DNA from 2 places in the Streptomyces sp. NPDC048338 genome. Region 2 is predicted to be linked to the other one. Evidence: riboswitches for the same ligand, from Rfam matches in the RefSeq annotation. Region 2 holds a riboswitch; the other holds the start of a gene.

Region 1 (8,235 bases), on a different contig from region 2:
TCTTCGGCGCGATGGCCGAGGAACGGATGGGGCCGGTGCCGTTCCTGCTCTTCTACCTCGCCTGCGGCTACCTCGCCCTGCTCGGCTACGCCGCCGCCTACGCGAGCAGCGAGCAGACCCTGGTCGGGGCGTCGGGGGCGATCTCGGGGGTGCTCGGGGCGTTCCTCTACCTCTTCCCCCGCTCCCGGGTCACCAGCCTCTTCCCCTTCCTCCTCTTCCTGCCGCTGCGGTTCCCCGCCTGGATCGTGCTGGTCTTCTGGTTCGTGCTGCAGTGGCTGGCCGCCCGGGCGGCCGGGGCGGGACCCGGGGTCGCCTATCTGGCACACGTGGTCGGCTTCGCCGTGGGCTTCCTCTACGCCTGGGGCCGGTACCGCCGGCGGGGTGGCCGCGGGGTGCTTCCCCGGCGCGACGGCGACGGAAGCCGGGCGGGCTAGAGTGAAGGCCCCAGCCGCGGCGACCGAGGGAGTAAGCCAGCCGTGATCACCGCGATCGTGCTCATCAAGACCAGCGTGGACCGCATTCCCGAGATCGCGGAGTCGATCGCCTCGCTCGACAGCGTCAGCGAGGTCTTCTCGGTCACCGGTACCTACGACCTGATCGCCATGGTGCGCGTGCCGAAGCACGACGACCTGGCGGACGTCATCCCGGGCCGCATCAGCAAGATCCCCGGCGTCGAGGCCACGGACACGCACGTCGCGTTCCGTACGTACTCCCAGCACGACCTGGAAGCGGCCTTCGCCATCGGCCTGGAGTCGTAACATCCGTCACGAGTGAAGGGGGCCTCCCGGGGGAGGCCCCCTTCACTCGTACGAGTGGGTGGTCAGCCGCGGTCCGGCACGCAGCGGCCGTCCTCGGTGCGGTACTTCCACTGCGCGCCGTCGCGGACGAGCTCCCGTACGGCGCCGACGAAACGCTCCACGTGCTCGTCCGGCGTACCGGCGCCGAAGCTGACCCGGATGGCGTTCAGCGACCGCTCGCCCGGCTCGGCCTCCGGGGCGCCGCACTCGCCGACGTCCTGCGGGTCGCTGCCCAGCAGGGTCCGCACCAGCGGGTGGGCGCAGAAGAGACCGTCGCGGACGCCGATGCCGTACTCGGCGGAGAGCGCGGCGGCGAAGTGCGAGCTGTTCCAGCCCTCCACCACGAAGGAGATGACGCCGACGCGCGGGGAGTCGTCGCCGAACAGCGAGAGCACCCTGACCTCGGGCACCTCGGCCAGGCCCGCGCGCACCGTGGCGATCAGGTGCTGCTCGCGGGCGACCAGGGAGTCGAAGCCGGCTTCGGTCAGCGCCTTGCAGGCGGAGGCGATCGAGTAGACGCCGATGACGTTCGGGGATCCGGCCTCGTGGCGGGCGGCGGTGGTGTGCCACTCGACGTCCACTCCCCCGTCGGCGCGGCGGGCGACCTTGCGGGAGGCGCCGCCGCCCGCGAGGTACGGCTCGGCCTCCTGGAGCCAGTCGGCACGTCCGGCGAGGACGCCGGAGCCGAAGGGGGCGTACAGCTTGTGGCCGGAGAAGGCCACCCAGTCGACGTCCGACTCCCGGACGGACACGGGGTGGTGGGGCGCGAGCTGGGCGGCGTCGAGGACGATGCGGGCGCCGTGGGCGTGCGCGGCGGCGGCGAGCTCCTTGACCGGCCACAGTTCGCCGGTGACGTTGGACGCGCCGGTCACGCAGACCAGCGCCGGACCGTGCGGCTCGCGGGCGGCCAGCGCCTGCTCCAGGATCTCGACGGCCTGGGCGGGCGTGCGCGGCGCGTTGAGGTAGCTGACCTGGGCGTCCTTCCAGGGCAGCAGCGAGGCGTGGTGCTCGGTCTCGAAGACGAAGACCTGGCAGTCGGCCGGAACCACGGCGGCGAGCAGGTTCAGCGAGTCGGTGGTGGAGCGGGTGAAGACGACCTGGTCGTCGGCGCGGCAGTCGAGGAACTCGGCGACGGTGACCCGGCTGTTCTCGAAGAGGTCGGTGGACAGCTGCGAGAGGTAGCCGGCGCCCCGGTGGACGCTGCCGTAGTACGGGGCGTACGCGGCGACGTCGTCCCAGACCCGCTGGAGCGCCGGGGCGCTGGCCGCGTAGTCGAGCGCGGCATAGCTGACCTCGCCGCCGGTCACCAGGGGGACGGTGACGTCCCGGCCGAGCACCGGGAGCGGGGCCGCGCAGCAGGGATCGGCGGAGTCGGCGGCGGTGACGGGCTCGCCGCCCGCGGTGGGCACGGTGGCGATGACGGAAGCGGCGGCGGCGTTCGGGCACACGGACATGGCGAAGTCTCCCTGCGGGACGGAGTGTCCCCTCGGCCGAGGAGGGGATGGTGACGTGAGAAGCCCGCAGGGCACGACGAAGAAGGGTGCCGCGTACGGGAGTTGCCTCGACAGGCGGCACGGAGGGCCGCTCGGAGGGAATGGGAAAGAAGGAGGGCCGGAGGCCCTAGCACATTCGCTTGCTCACGAGACTGCTCCCTCGAGGACCAAGGACCCCAGGGTTCCGCAGGGGTCCGCGCTTGCCGCGGACCTTGCTGTCCACGGCCTGGTCTTCACCCGGGGCACCCCGCCACGGACGGAGGGTTGCCGGACAGCAAGCCGGGGCCTGAACGCTGTCACTCATGACCTGCTCCGAAGTTATGCCACGTGATCGCTCCGGCGCAACCCGTGTCCGGATCACGGGACACGAAAGGGCCCCGCCGCAGCGGGGCCCCTCGGTCGTCCCTACGACGCTCCCTACGCGTTGCTGGCCGCGACCCAGCGCTCCAGGGCCTGCCGCGCCGCTCCGGAGTCGATCGACTCCGCCGCCTTCGCGATGCCCGACGCGAGCTGCTCCGTCAGCGTGCCTGCGCCGGGGTCGAGCGCCGTGAGGGCGGCCGCCGAGTTGAGCAGCACCGCGTCCCGTACGGGACCGGTCTCGCCGGCCAGCAGCCGGCGGGCCACGTCCGCGTTGAAGGAGGCGTCGGCGCCGCGCAGCGCCTCCACCGGCACCAGCTCGATGCCGACGTCCCGCGGGTCGAAGGCCTCCTCGCGCACCGCGCCGTCCCGGACCACCCACACCCGGGAGGTGGCCGTGGTGGTGAGCTCGTCGAGGCCGTCGTCGCCGCGGAAGACCAGGGCCGAGGAGCCGCGCTCGGCGAGTACGCCCGCCATGATCGGGGCCATCCGGGCGTCGGCCACGCCGGTGGCCTGGGACCTGACCCGGGCCGGGTTGGTGAGCGGGCCGAGGAAGTTGAAGACGGTGCGCACGCCGAGCTGGCCGCGGGCGGTGGCGACGTGACGCAGCGCCGGGTGGAACTTGACCGCGAAGCAGAAGGTGATGCCGGCCTCCTCGGCGACCTCGGCCACCCGCCGCGGGGTGAGCTCCAGGTTGACGCCGAGCTTCTCCAGGACGTCGGAGGCGCCCGAGGCCGAGGAGGCCGCCCGGTTGCCGTGCTTGACGACCTTGGCCCCGGTGCCGGCCACCACGATCGCCGACATGGTGGAGATGTTGACCGTCTTCGCGCCGTCGCCGCCGGTGCCGACGATGTCGACGGTGCGGCCGGGCACCTCGATGGTGTTGGCGTGCGCGTACATCGTGCGGACGAGGCCGGTGATCTCCTCGACGGTCTCGCCCTTGGCGCGCAGCGCGACCGCGAAGCCGGCGATCTGCACGTCGGTCGCCTCGCCGCTCATGATGCGGTCCATCGCCCAGGCCGAGTCCTCGGTGCCGAGGTCGCCGCCGTCCAGCAGGGTGTTCAGCACGGCCGGCCAGGAGCGACCCGCCGTGGTAGGTCCTCCAGCGGGGGTCACAGCGCTCATGGCAGCTCCAGGTTCGACACGTATCGGTGGTGATCCCACCCTATCGAGCCGGCGGCACGGCAAAGAGCCCCGTCCATCGAATGGACGGGGCTCCTGCCGTGGCGACCTTCAGGTCAGGTGATCAGTGGTGGCCGTGGCCGCTGGTGATCTCCTTGTACTCCTCGGCGGTGGGCTTGGCGATCTGGCTGTCCTCGCCGTAGTAGCTCCGGTTGAGCTTGATCCGGAGCCTCTCGATGGCGCCGACCTTGCGCTCCACACCGTTCTCGTCGACCAGCGGGCCGAGCTCGGCCGGCTGGTTCTGCTCGTGCGCCGTGAGGCGGTACAGCTCGCCCTGGCTGAGCGGCTGGTGGATCTCGACGAACTCACCGTGCGGCAGGCGCTTGATGATGCCGGACTCGCGTCCGTGCAGCACCTTGTCCTTGTCCCGGCGCTGGAGGCCGAGGCAGATCCGCTTGGTGACGACGAAGGCGATGACCGGTCCGACGAAGAAGAAGATCCGGACGAACCAGGTGATCGAGTTCAGCGACAGGTGGAAGTGGGTGGCCCAGAGGTCGTTTCCACCACCGATGAGCATGACCATGTACGCGGTGATCCAGGCGACGCCGAAGGCGGTGCGCGTCGGAGCGTTGCGCGGACGCTGCGCGATGTGGTGCTCGCGCTTGTCGCCCGTGATCCAGGACTCGATGAACGGGTAGACCGCGATGGCCGCCAGGACCGCCGGGAAGATCGCCAGCGGGATCATCACGCCCAGGACCAGCGTGTGGCCCCAGAGGTTGATCTCCCAGCCCGGCATGACACGGATCAGACCCTCGGCGAAGCCCATGTACCAGTCGGGCTGGGCGCCGGTGGACACCTGGTCCGGCCGGTACGGGCCGATCGCCCAGATCGGGTTGATCGAGGCGATCGCCGCGACGACCGAGATGACACCGAAGACCAGGAAGAAGAAGCCTCCGGCCTTGGCCATGTAGACCGGCAGCAGCGGCATGCCCACGACGTTCTTGTTCGTCCGGCCGGGGCCCTCGAACTGCGTGTGCTTGTGGTAGAAGACCAGGATCAGGTGGGCGACCACCAGACCCAGCATGATGCCGGGCAGCAGCAGGATGTGGGCCGAGTAGAACCGGGCCACGAAGTCGCCGCCGGGGAACTCCCCGCCGAACAGGAACATCGACAGGTACGTGCCGATGATCGGCACGGACAGGATCGCGCCCTGCATGAAGCGGACACCGGTGCCGGAGAGCAGGTCGTCCGGGAGCGAGTAGCCGGTGAAGCCGGTGAACATGCCCAGGAAGAACAGCAGGAAGCCGAACAGCCAGTTGATCTCACGCGGCTTGCGGAACGCGCCCGTGAAGAACACGCGCATCATGTGCACGAACATGCCGGCGAGGAAGATCAGCGCCGCCCAGTGGTGGATCTGCCGGATGAGCAGACCACCGCGCACATCGAAGGAGATGTGCATGGTCGAGTTGAACGCCTCGGACATCAGCTGACCCTGGAGCGGGATGTAGCTGCCGTGGTACTCCACCTCGTTCATCGACGGGTGGAAGAACATCGTCAGGTAGACGCCCGTCAGGATGATGATGATGAAGCTGTAGAGGCAGATCTCACCGAGCATGAAGGACCAGTGGTCCGGGAAGATCTTCCGCATGTTGGCCTTGGCCAGGGAGTAGATCCCGAGGCGGCCGTCGGCCCAGTCGGCGACCCGCTCACCGGCGGGGGCCTTCTTCTTGGTATCCGTCACAGTGCTCATCCGCGCTCCCAGAAGGCAGGACCGACGGGCTCGTCGAAGTCGCCGAGCGCCTCGAGGAAGCCCTTGTCGTTCACGCCGATCCGCAGCTGCGGGAGAGCGTGGCCGGCCGGGCCGAAGATGACGCGGGCGCCGTCGGACAGGTCGAAAGTGGACTGGTGGCACGGGCAGAGCACGTGGTGCGTCTGCTGCTCGTACAGGGAGATCGGGCAACCCACGTGGGTGCAGATCTTCGAGAAGGCGACGATGCCGTCGTGCGACCACTCGAGCTCGCGCTTGTCCTTGATGTCCTCCGGCTGGATCCGGACGATCATCAGGGCGGCCTTGGCGATCTCGACCTGGAAGTCGTGGTCGTGCTCCGACAGACCCTCCGGCATGGCGAAGGTCAGCGAGCCGACCGCGACGTCCTCGGGACGCAGCGGCTCGTGCGTGTTCATGTTGATCAGCTGCAGGCCCTTGGCCCACATCGTGCTGCGGAGCTTCTTCTCCGGCAGCGGACCCATGTCACGCAGCAGGACGACGCCGGAGAGCGGCACGAGCGCCAGCGCGCCGAACATCGTGTTGCGGATCAGCTTGCGCCGGCCCATGCCGGACTCGGAGGCACCGGCGGCGAAGTCGGCCATGACCTTCGCCTTGGTCTCCGTGTCGGCCTGGATGGCGTGACGGTCGTCCGCCATCTCCACGTCCGACATCAGGGTGCGGGCCCAGTGGACCGCGCCCGCGCCGATGAGGAACAGCGCGGCACCGAGGGTCAGACCCAGGGCGAAGTTGAGCGCGGACACCCGGCCGAAGGGCCAGATGTACACGATCTGATCGACCGGGAAGATCACGTAGGAGGCGATGAAGCCGATCGTGGCCAGCATCGACAACGTGAACATCAGGGCGACCGCGCGCTCGGACCGCCGGGCGGCCCGCTCGTCGATGTCCTGGATGCGGGGCTTGTGGGGCGGGAGGCCCGGGTCGGCGAACGGGTCGTCGGCGACCATCACCGCGCCGTGCGCGGTGTCCTGCGCTGCGGGCAGGTTCTCTTCTGGAATCTCTTGGCTACTCATGACTTCTTGGCCTTAGCGGTGTGGGCCGCGACCCAGACGGCAACTGCGATCAGCGCACCCAGTCCGAAGACCCACGCGAACAGACCCTCGCTGACGGGGCCGAGGCCACCCAGGCTGAGTCCGCCGGGGCTGTCGGCCTCGTCGCTGTTGACGGCCTTGACGTACGCGATGATGTCCCTCTTCTCCTTCTCCGGCATCGTGGTGTCGGGGAAGGAGGGCATGTTCTGCGGGCCGGTCTGCATGGCCTCGAACAGGTGCTTGTCGCTCACGCCTTCGAGGTTCGGGGCGTACTTGCCGTGCGTCAGCGCGCCGCCCTCACCGGTGAAGTTGTGGCACTGGGCGCAGTTGGTGCGGAACAGTTCGCCACCACGGGCGACGTCCGCGCCGTCGGGGCTGAACTGGCTTTCCTTCGGCGTGATCGGGCCGGCGCCGAGAGAGGCGATGTACGCCGCAAGCAGATCGATCTCTGCCTGCGAGTAGATGACCTTCTTCTTCGGGACCTGGGCGCCCGGCTGCTGGGCGGGCATACGGCCCGTGCCGACCTGGAAGTCCACGGCGGCCGAGCCGACGCCGACCAGCGAGGGGCCGTCAGAGGTGCCCTGACCGCCGGTTCCGTGGCAGCTGGCGCAGCCGACGGAGTAGAGCTTCTTGCCCTCCTCGATGGCGAGGGACTGGGCGGTTTCATCGGCCTTCGCCGTGCCCGCGGGCGCGAACGCGGCGTACAGCCCCCCAGTGGCCGCCAGCGCGAGAAGTAGGACGACGACCGCCGCCAGCGGATGGCGTCGTCGTGCGGAGAGCTTTTTCACGGATTACCCCGGTGTCAGGATCTTCTGCGTCGATGCTTGCTGGATGTGCTCGGGTCGGAGACCCGATTACTTGATCATGTAGATCGTGGCGAAGAGGCCGATCCAGACGACATCGACGAAGTGCCAGTAGTAGGACACGACGATGGCGGCGGTTGCCTGCTCGTGAGTGAACCTCTTGGCGGCGTACGTCCGGCCCAGGACCAGCAGGAAGGCGATCAGGCCGCCCGTCACGTGCAGGCCGTGGAAGCCGGTGGTCAGGTAGAACACCGAGCCGTACGGGTCCGACGAGAGCGAGAGGCCCTCGTGCTTGACCAGCTCGGTGTACTCGAAGACCTGGCCGCCGATGAAGATCGAACCCATCACGAACGTGATGATGAACCACGTCCGGAGCTTCTTCACATCACCCCGCTCCGCGGCGAAGACGCCGAGCTGGCAGGTGAGGGAGGAGAGCACCAGGATCGTGGTGTTGGTCGCCGAGAACGGGAAGTTCAGGGCGGAGGCCTGCTCCTCCCAGAACTCGGGTCCCGTCACCGATCGCAGGGTGAAGTACATCGCGAAGAGGGCCGCGAAGAACATCAGCTCGGAACTCAACCAAATGATGGTTCCGACGCTGGTGAGGTTCGGTCGATTGACCGACGGGTGCGCGTGCCCGGTTTCTACTGTCGTTACTGTCGCCACGACCGACATTATGTCGGTCGCTTATCCCGCCCTCACTCCGGGGGGTGCCGTTCGGAGTGTCAGGGGCCCGTGTCCAGCCCGAACGGCCCATCGAAGGGCCCTCCGATCCGGTGTCGAAGCGGTGTTGACGGGCAGTGGGACGGAGTAGCATCCGCCGCATCGGTTGATGACCTTCACGGAGGA
Region 2 (8,235 bases):
TTGAACCACTTGACGGTGCCCTGAGCCATGCCTAACTCCCCTATTACTGGCCCTTGCGCGGGACCGCACTTCGCGACCCCGGGTCAGACCCTGCGCCGGAACGCGTCGACCGCGGCTGAATGTATCTGCCCAACTGCCCTCTGCAACAGGTCAATCGGACGAGAATTCTGGGCATGCAGGAAAGGAGAATTGCGGAGAATTTGCTGAATTACGGGGCAAGTCGGGCCCGGCAAAGTGCGCAGAAGGTACACAAGACTCGAACACTTTGGCTGCTTCTTGTCAGGTCCGGGCGCATTCTCATATGCGCCTGGCATGAGCAGCGGAGGGGACTTCCCCAACTCTATCTCGTTCAACCATGCAGAATTGCCCCCTCCGTTTCTCGACGGAAGGGGCAATTCAGGTGACTGCGGGTAACCCCGGGGCTCAGCAGCCCCCGGCGACGGCCGGGATGATGGACACGCCGGCGCCGTCCGGCGTCGCCGTCTCGAGGCCCTGCTCGAAGCGCACGTCGTCGTCGTTGACGTACACGTTCACGAAGCGGCGCAGCTTGCCCTGGTCGTCCAGGACGCGGGCCGCGATGCCCGTGTGGTTCTTCTCCAGGTCGGCGATGACCTCGGAGAGGGTGGTGCCCTCCGCCGGAACCTCGGCCTGACCGCCCGTGTAGGTGCGGAGGATGGTGGGGATGCGGACCTTGACGCTCATGGGGGTGCTGCCTTCCGTGACGGGGGTGGTCAGTGGGCCAGGCCGGCGTCGCGGAACGCGTCCAGGCTCGGGCGGATGGTGGCGGTCGCCTGGGAGGTATCGGCCACCGCGTCCAGGGTCTTGAGTCCGTCACCGGTGTTCAGGACGACGGTGGTCAGGCTCGGGTCGATGAGGCCCGCCTCGATCAGCTTCTTCGTGACGCCGACCGTCACGCCGCCCGCCGTCTCGGCGAAGATGCCCTCGGTCTGCGCGAGCAGCTTGATCGCGTCGACGACCTGCTCGTCGTTCACGTCCTCCACCGCGCCGCCCGTGCGGCGCGCGATGTCCAGGACGTAGGGGCCGTCGGCCGGGTTTCCGATCGCCAGGGACTTGGCGATCGTGTTCGGCTTCTGCGGGCGCACGACGTCGTGGCCGGCCTTGAAGGCCGCCGACACCGGGGAGCAGCCCTCCGCCTGGGCGCCGAAGATCTTGTAGGGCCGGTCCTCGACGAGGCCGAGCTTCACGAGCTCCTGCAGGCCCTTGTCGATCTTCGTGAGCTGGGAGCCGGAGGCGATCGGGATGACGATCTGGTCGGGCAGCCGCCAGCCGAGCTGCTCGCAGATCTCGTAGGCGAGCGTCTTGGAGCCCTCGCCGTAGTACGGGCGCAGGTTGACGTTGACGAAGCCCCAGCCCTCGCCGAGGGGGTCGCCGATGAGCTCGGAGCAGAAGCGGTTGACGTCGTCGTAGTTGCCCTCGATGCCGACGAGGTCGCCGCCGTACACCGCGGCCATGACGACCTTGCCCTGCTCCAGGTCGTGCGGGATGAACACGCAGGAGCGGAAGCCGGCGCGCGCGGCGGCGGCGCCGACGGCGCCGGCCAGGTTGCCGGTGGAGGAGCAGGACAGGGTGGTGAAGCCGAAGGCGCGGGCGGCCTCGAGGGCCTGGGCGACGACGCGGTCCTTGAAGGAGTGCGTCGGGTTGCCGGAGTCGTCCTTGACGAAGAGCTTGCCGGGCTCGACACCGAGCTCGCGGGCGAGGTTGTCGGCCTGGACGAGCTTGGTCCAGCCGGGGTTCAGGTTCGGCTTCTCTGCGACGTCGGCCGGGACGGGCAGCAGCGGGGCGTAGCGCCAGATGTTGGCGGGGCCGGCCTCGATCCGCTTGCGCAGCGATTCGGGGTCGCCGACGGGGAGGTCGTACGCGACTTCGAGGGGGCCGAAACACAGCTCACAGGCGAAAATCGGGCCGAGGGGGAAAACTTCGCCACATTCCCGACAGGAAAGCCCGGAAGCGGGACCGAGGTCGACCGTGGAAGCGGTGGAAACAGTCTGTACAGCCATGGAGGCGAGGCCCTTTCTCCTCATCTTTCCCATGGCGGACGTCGCCATGAGACGGATTTGGCACCTTCCCTAGCCGGGAGCCTCGCGGGCGCAGTGCGACGACTGCGGACGAGACCGACTGGAGGGTTGCCGGGGCTTCAACGGGCCGTTTCCCTCTGCCCCTCTGGATGAGCGGTATTCGATTGGGTGGTGCGGTTGTGTGGACGCCGACGGCACCCCGACGTGCGTCGGACCTCGGCGTTGTTCAAGACTGTAACCGAAGGCGCGGACTGTTGAGATAGTCGTCCGAACCGCGAGATGGATCACACAAACGGCAACTGGGGAGTAACGGACGTGCTGGATGAAGTGGAGCGCTGGCTGGCCCGGCGGTCCTGGTCCGTGACAGACCGTCCGCTGGAGCAGCTCCTGGCCGCGAAGCGGGGCACGCGGGTCAGCGTCGTGCTGCCCGCGCTGAACGAGGAGGCGACGGTCGGGGACATCGTCGCGGTGATCCGGCGGGAGCTGATGTCGCGGGCGGTCCCGCTCGTGGACGAGCTGGTGGTGGTCGACTCGGGGTCCACCGACCGCACGGCCGAGGTGGCGGCGGCGGCCGGGGCCCGGGTCGTGGCGCGGGACGCGATCCTGCCGCGGATACCCGCCCTGCCCGGCAAGGGCGAGGTGCTGTGGCGGTCCCTGATGGCGACGGACGGGGACGTCGTCTGCTTCGTGGACGCCGATCTGCGGGACTTCTCGGCGGACTTCGTCTCGGGGATCGTCGGCCCGCTCCTGACCGATCCGGGCGTCGACTTCGTCAAGGCGATGTACGACCGGCCGCTCGGGGACGCGCCCGGCCAGGGGGGCCGGGTGACCGAGCTGGTGGCCCGCCCGCTGCTGAACCTGCACTGGCCGCGGCTGGCCGGCTTCGTGCAGCCACTGGGCGGCGAGTACGCGGTGCGGCGCTCGCTGCTGGAGCGGCTGCCCTTCCCGGTCGGCTACGGCGTGGAGCTGGGGCTGCTGGTCGACGCGCTGCATGCGGCGGGCCTGGACGCGCTCGCCCAGGTCGACGTGGGGGTGCGCAAGCACCGTCACCAGGACGAGCAGGCTCTCGGCCGGATGGCGGCGGCGATCTACCGGACGGCGCAGCTGCGGCTGTCCCGCGGGCATCTGGTGCGGCCCTGGCTGACGCAGTTCGAGCGGGCCGAGGGGGGCGACGGGCCGGGCGCGCGCGGGAGCTTCGTGCCGCGGACGTACCCGGTGGACACGGAGGAGCGTCCTCCGATGGTCGAGATCGCGGAGTACGCGCAGCGCCGCGTGGCGTAACGCCACCCGATGATCGTTTTTGCCTACATTTCGCTGTTATGCGACGCACCTCTCCCCTGGGCAGAACGGCGGCGGCCGGCGTGCTGACGGCGGCCGCACTCCTCCTCGCCGTGACCGGTCCCGCCGCCGCGGACGCGGTGGTGCCCGCCGCCGGGCCGTCCGTGGTCTCCGCGGACGCGCCCCCGACGCCTGCCGACTCCGCGGCCGGGCCCGCCGGGGACGACCGGCAGCCGGGGGCCCGTCTCGCGGAGCGGACCCCCGGGCGGGCACCGGTCGCCGCGCACGGGTCCCGCGGCCGGATGCCGGGGACCGGGGCCGGCGACCCCCGGCTGTGGCTGCTCGGCGGTCTCGTCCTGGCCCTGGCGGCGACGGGCGCGGTGGCACGCGCGGCCCTGCGCGAGCGCGGCGATCACTGACCGTGGCCGAACGCGGCTGTCTTGTATACGTACGTTTGAGCGTTTCCGGGACGGGCTAGGTTCGCCACATGGCTTCTGTGCTGGTGGCTTCCAACCGAGGACCTGTCTCGTACGCCGTGGGCGAGGACGGCACGCTCGACGCCCGGCGGGGCGGTGGCGGCCTGGTCTCCGGGCTGAGCGCCGTGTCGTCCGAGGACAGCGTGTGGGTGTGCGCGGCACTCGGCGACGGCGACCGGGAGGCGGTCCGGCGCGGGATCGGCGAGCCGGGTGTACGCATGCTCGACATCGACCCCGACGTCCACGCCGACGCGTACAACGGCATCGCGAACTCGGTGCTCTGGTTCGTCCACCACATGCTCTACCAGACCCCGCTGGAGCCGGTCTTCGACGCGGAGTTCCGGCGCCGGTGGGCGGCGTACGAGACGTACAACCGTGCCTTCGCCCGGGCACTGGCGGACGAGGCGGACGACGGCGCCTGCGTCCTGGTGCAGGACTACCACCTGGCGCTGGTGCCGGGGATGCTCCGCGAACTCCGCCCCGACCTGCGCATCGGGCACTTCTCGCACACGCCCTGGGCGCCGCCGGAGTACTTCCGGATGCTGCCGGACGACATCGCGCGGCAGCTCCTGCGAGGGATGCTGGGCGCCGACCGGCTGGGCTTCCTGACCCGGCGCTGGGCGGACGCCTTCGCGGCCTGCTGCGCGGCGGAGGTGGGCGGCACGGGTGACACGCGGCTCGGGGTGTACGGGCTCGGCGCGGACGCGGACTTCCTGCGGGAGCGGTCCCGGCGTCCGGACGTCGAGGAACGCCTCGCGGCACTGCGGGAGCAGGTCGGACCCGGTCGCCGGGTGATCCTCCGGGTGGACCGGACGGAGCTGTCGAAGAACATCGTGCGGGGTATGCACGCCTACCGGACCCTCCTGGAGGAGCATCCCGAGTGGCACGGCCGGGTGGTGCACGTGGCCTTCGCCTACCCCTCCCGGCAGGACCTGGCGGTCTACCGCGAATACACCGAGGAGGTCGGCCGGGTCGCCGCCGTGGTCAACGCCCGGTACGGGACGGACGACTGGACCCCGGTCGTCCTGCACGTGAAGGACGACTTCGCCCGCTCGCTCGCCGCGTACCGCCTGGCGGACGTGGCCCTGGTCAACCCCATCCGGGACGGCATGAACCTGGTCGCGAAGGAGGTCCCGGTCGTCTCCGACGAGGGCTGCGCGCTGGTCCTGTCCCGGGAGGCGGGCGCGCACGAGGAGCTGGGCGAGGACGCGATCACGGTCAACCCGTACGACGTGACGGGCACGGCGCACGCCCTGCACGAGGCCCTGACGATGGGCGGTCCTGAGCGGGCGGAGCGCACCAAGCGCCTGGCCGCCGCCGCGACGGCCCTGCCGCCGCAGCAGTGGTTCCTGACGCAACTGGAGGCGCTGCGGGCCTAGGGCCTGCCTTGCCGATCCTGTCCGGCGACCTGATCGACAGGACACCACCGGCCGCCCGGTGAGCCCGGGCGGCCGGTGTGAGCCGGGTGCTCAGCCGGCGTCCCGGACCGCCTGCGCGAGGTCCGTCAGGAAGCCGACGACGGCCGCCGGGCCGGGGACCGAGAGGTCGGCGCGCTCGGACAGTTCCGGGACCTCCGCCGAGCCGCTGCAGACCAGCAGGCCGGGCGTGCCGTTCGAGCGGAGCTTCTCCACGGCCGCGTAGGCCGGCAGGTCACCGAGGTCGTCGCCCGCGTACAGGACGGACTCGGCGCCCACCTCACGGACGTACTCCGCGAGGGCCACGCCCTTGTCCATGCCCGGGGGGCGCAGTTCCAGCACCATGCGGCCGGGTTCGAGGACCAGGCCGTGCTGGGCGGCGAGGTCGCCGAGCGGGGCCTTGAGCGCCTCGAACGCGGCCTGCGGGTCGGTGGAGCGGCGGGTGTGGACGGCGACGGCGCGTCCCTTCTCCTCGATCCAGGTGCCGGGCCAGGCGCCGATCCCGTCCAGGAAGCCGGGGAGTTCGGCGCGGACGGCGGCCACCCCGGGGTGCGGGGCGGAGGCGTGGACGGTGCCCGTGACGGCGTCCCAGCGTTCGGCGCCGTAGTGGCCGAGGACCACGAGGTGTTCCAGTCCGGGGACCCCGGCGAAACCGCCGTAGCGCACCGCCACGCCCGCGGGGCGGCCGGTGACCACCGCGACGGAGGCGACGCGGGGGGCCAGGGCGGAGAGGGCGGGCACGGCGCCGGGGTGGGCGCGGGCCTGCTCGGGGTCGGGGACGATCTCAGCGAGCGTCCCGTCGAAGTCGAGGGCGACGACGGCTTTCTCGGGCCGCGCGAGGAGCGCGGCGAGGCCGTCGCGGCCGGCGGGTGTGGTCGGGTGCGGAAGGCTGACCATACGACGACCCTACCGAGGGAGCGCGCCCGCGGCGACGGTGTCGGCAAGAGCCGCGGGCTTCCGGCGGGGTCCGGTCCGCCGGCTCAGCGGCGCTGCTCCTTCTCCGCGCGGACCCGGCGCAGGCGGTTGACGGTCACCGGATCGTGGGCCAGGGCGCGCGGGTCGTCCAGGAGGGCGTTGAGGAGCTGGTAGTAGCGCGTGGGCGACAGGCCGAGCTGTTCGCGCACGGCCCTTTCCTTGGCGCCGGGGCCGGGCCAGGAGCGGCGTTCCACGGCGAGGACGGCGCGCTCGCGCTCTCCGAGGCCGCCGGGCTCGGCTCCGTCATCGATGGTCATACGACCCAACTTATGCGGTCGCCGCCCGGCCCGGCTCCCCCGGTCGCGGGACCGGGACCCGCAGGGGTCCAGGCCCCCGGGACGGGACCGTCCGGCCCGGGGAGGGGCAGGGCCGCCGCTACTCCGCGCTCTCCGCCGTCGACGCGTCCTGCGCGATCTTCCCGAGGACCTCGGAGGGGCTGTGCCCCGGCGCGACGGCCTTGCCGATGTTCTTCTTGACGCTGTCGCTGACCTTCGCCCAGGAGGTCTTGCCGACCGGCGGGAGCTGCGAGTCCGGCAACTCCTTCAGGAACTCCCGCAGGCTCTCGTGCTCGGGGGACTCCTGCATCGCCGCGGACGCGCTGACGGTGACGGGCAGCAGATCGTTGTCACCCGCGAACTTCAGGACGTTCTCGTCGCTGAAGACGAAGTTCAGGAAGTTGCCGATCTCCTTGCGGTGACCGTGCTGCTTGAAGCCCATGATCCAGTCGGCGACGCCCATGGACGCCTTGGACTTCCCCTCGATGCCGGGCAGCGCGACCTTGCCGACCTTGACGCCCTTCTTCTCGGCCTCCTGCATCAGCGAGGGGTGGCCGTTGAGCATGCCGACCTCGCCGCGGGTGAAGGCGGCGAACGCCTGCTTGCGGTTCAGCTTGGCGGGGGCGATCGGACCGGTCAGGTCCTTCTCGACCAGGTTCTCCTTGAGCCACTCGAAGGTGTGGACGTTCTGCTCGGAGTCGATCTTGTAGTGGTCGGTGAGGTCGGTGTAGCCCGCGCCACCGCTGAGCATCCACATCATCGACTCGGCCTGCGCCTCCTCCGGGCCGAGCGGCAGCGCGAAGGGGTACGGGACGTCGTCGTCCTTCAGCTTCTCGGCGTCGGCGGCGAGTTCGGCCCAGGTCGCCGGGGGCTCGGTGATGCCGGCCTTGTCGAAGAGGGTCCGGTTGTAGAAGAGCAGGCGGGTGGAGGCGACGAACGGCATGCCGTACTGGATGCGCTTCATCTCGCCGGCGTCGACGAGCGGGGCGAGGAAGTTCGCCTGGACGGGGATGGAGAGCAGTTCGTCCGCCGAGTACAGCTCGCCGGCGTCCGCGTAGTCGGCGTAGCCGCCGATCTGGGCGATGTCGGGGGCGTCGTCCGCGGCGACCATCTCGGCGACCTTGCGGTCGATGTCGTCCCAGGACTCGACCCGGACATCGATCTTCACGCCGGGGTGCTTGGCCTCGTACGCCCTGGCGAGTCCGGCCCAGTACTGCTTGGTGGTGTCGCCGCCGTTGAGGTCGTAGTCGGCGGCGACGAGCTTGAGGGTCACGTCGCCGGCGGCCTCGCCGCTGTCGATGAGACCGCAGCCGGACAGCACGGCGCTCAGGCCGAGTGCGGCGACGGTCGCGGTCAGTCCAAGGTATCGCCGCTGCACAGCTCTGCCCCACCCTCTGCTCGTCATCGAGGTGCGATCTTCTCCCGAAAAAAGGCATGAGGTCTACACCACTCGGGTATCGCTTTCGCAACGCGCGCACATACGGAAGCAGGCGCCCGACCGGCGGGTCGGCGCCGCCGGCCGCCCCTCGGCGAGCCCCGCTCCGCATGAATTTGTATGCTCGCGCAACAATCTTCGCCCAGTGGACTAGACCTTTTTGCGGTTCACGCGCGAGACTGTCCCGCGTGAGACACGTCATCGCCCTCGATGTGGGCGGCACCGGCATGAAGGCCGCCCTGGTCGGGGCGGACGGCACACTGCTCCACGAGGCACGCCGCGCCACCGGGCGCGAGCGCGGCCCCGAGGCCGTGGTGGAGACGATCCTCGGCTTCGCGGCGGAGC

Evidence for each region. Region 2 has a riboswitch for S-adenosylmethionine ahead of thrC (threonine synthase). Riboswitches for the same ligand answer to the same signal wherever they lie in the genome.
Region 1: another riboswitch for S-adenosylmethionine. It lies ahead of ACGFZF_RS01875 (aminotransferase class V-fold PLP-dependent enzyme); the one in region 2 lies ahead of thrC (threonine synthase).

Annotation. Positions count from the first base shown of each region.
Region 1 covers NZ_JBICYQ010000001.1:399,640-407,874, forward strand. The annotation lists partial or broken gene ACGFZF_RS01865 (rhomboid family intramembrane serine protease) at 1-480, shown strand, start outside; gene ACGFZF_RS01870 (Lrp/AsnC family transcriptional regulator) at 477-758, shown strand; gene ACGFZF_RS01875 (aminotransferase class V-fold PLP-dependent enzyme) at 821-2,251, opposite strand; SAM riboswitch class IV at 2,482-2,598, opposite strand; gene trpD (anthranilate phosphoribosyltransferase) at 2,708-3,772, opposite strand; gene ACGFZF_RS01885 (cytochrome bc complex cytochrome b subunit) at 3,894-5,519, opposite strand; gene ACGFZF_RS01890 (Rieske 2Fe-2S domain-containing protein) at 5,516-6,568, opposite strand; gene ACGFZF_RS01895 (c-type cytochrome) at 6,565-7,374, opposite strand; gene ACGFZF_RS01900 (heme-copper oxidase subunit III) at 7,441-8,061, opposite strand.
Region 2 covers NZ_JBICYQ010000018.1:152,259-160,493, reverse strand. The annotation lists gene ACGFZF_RS34535 (cold-shock protein) at 1-29, opposite strand, end outside; gene ACGFZF_RS34530 (MoaD/ThiS family protein) at 424-702, opposite strand; gene thrC (threonine synthase) at 732-2,042, opposite strand; SAM riboswitch class I at 2,036-2,192, opposite strand; gene ACGFZF_RS34520 (glucosyl-3-phosphoglycerate synthase) at 2,352-3,317, shown strand; gene ACGFZF_RS34515 (hypothetical protein) at 3,356-3,733, shown strand; gene ACGFZF_RS34510 (trehalose-6-phosphate synthase) at 3,802-5,169, shown strand; gene otsB (trehalose-phosphatase) at 5,260-6,102, opposite strand; gene ACGFZF_RS34500 (DUF3263 domain-containing protein) at 6,186-6,437, opposite strand; gene ACGFZF_RS34495 (ABC transporter substrate-binding protein) at 6,556-7,860, opposite strand; gene ACGFZF_RS34490 (ROK family protein) at 8,079-8,235, shown strand, end outside.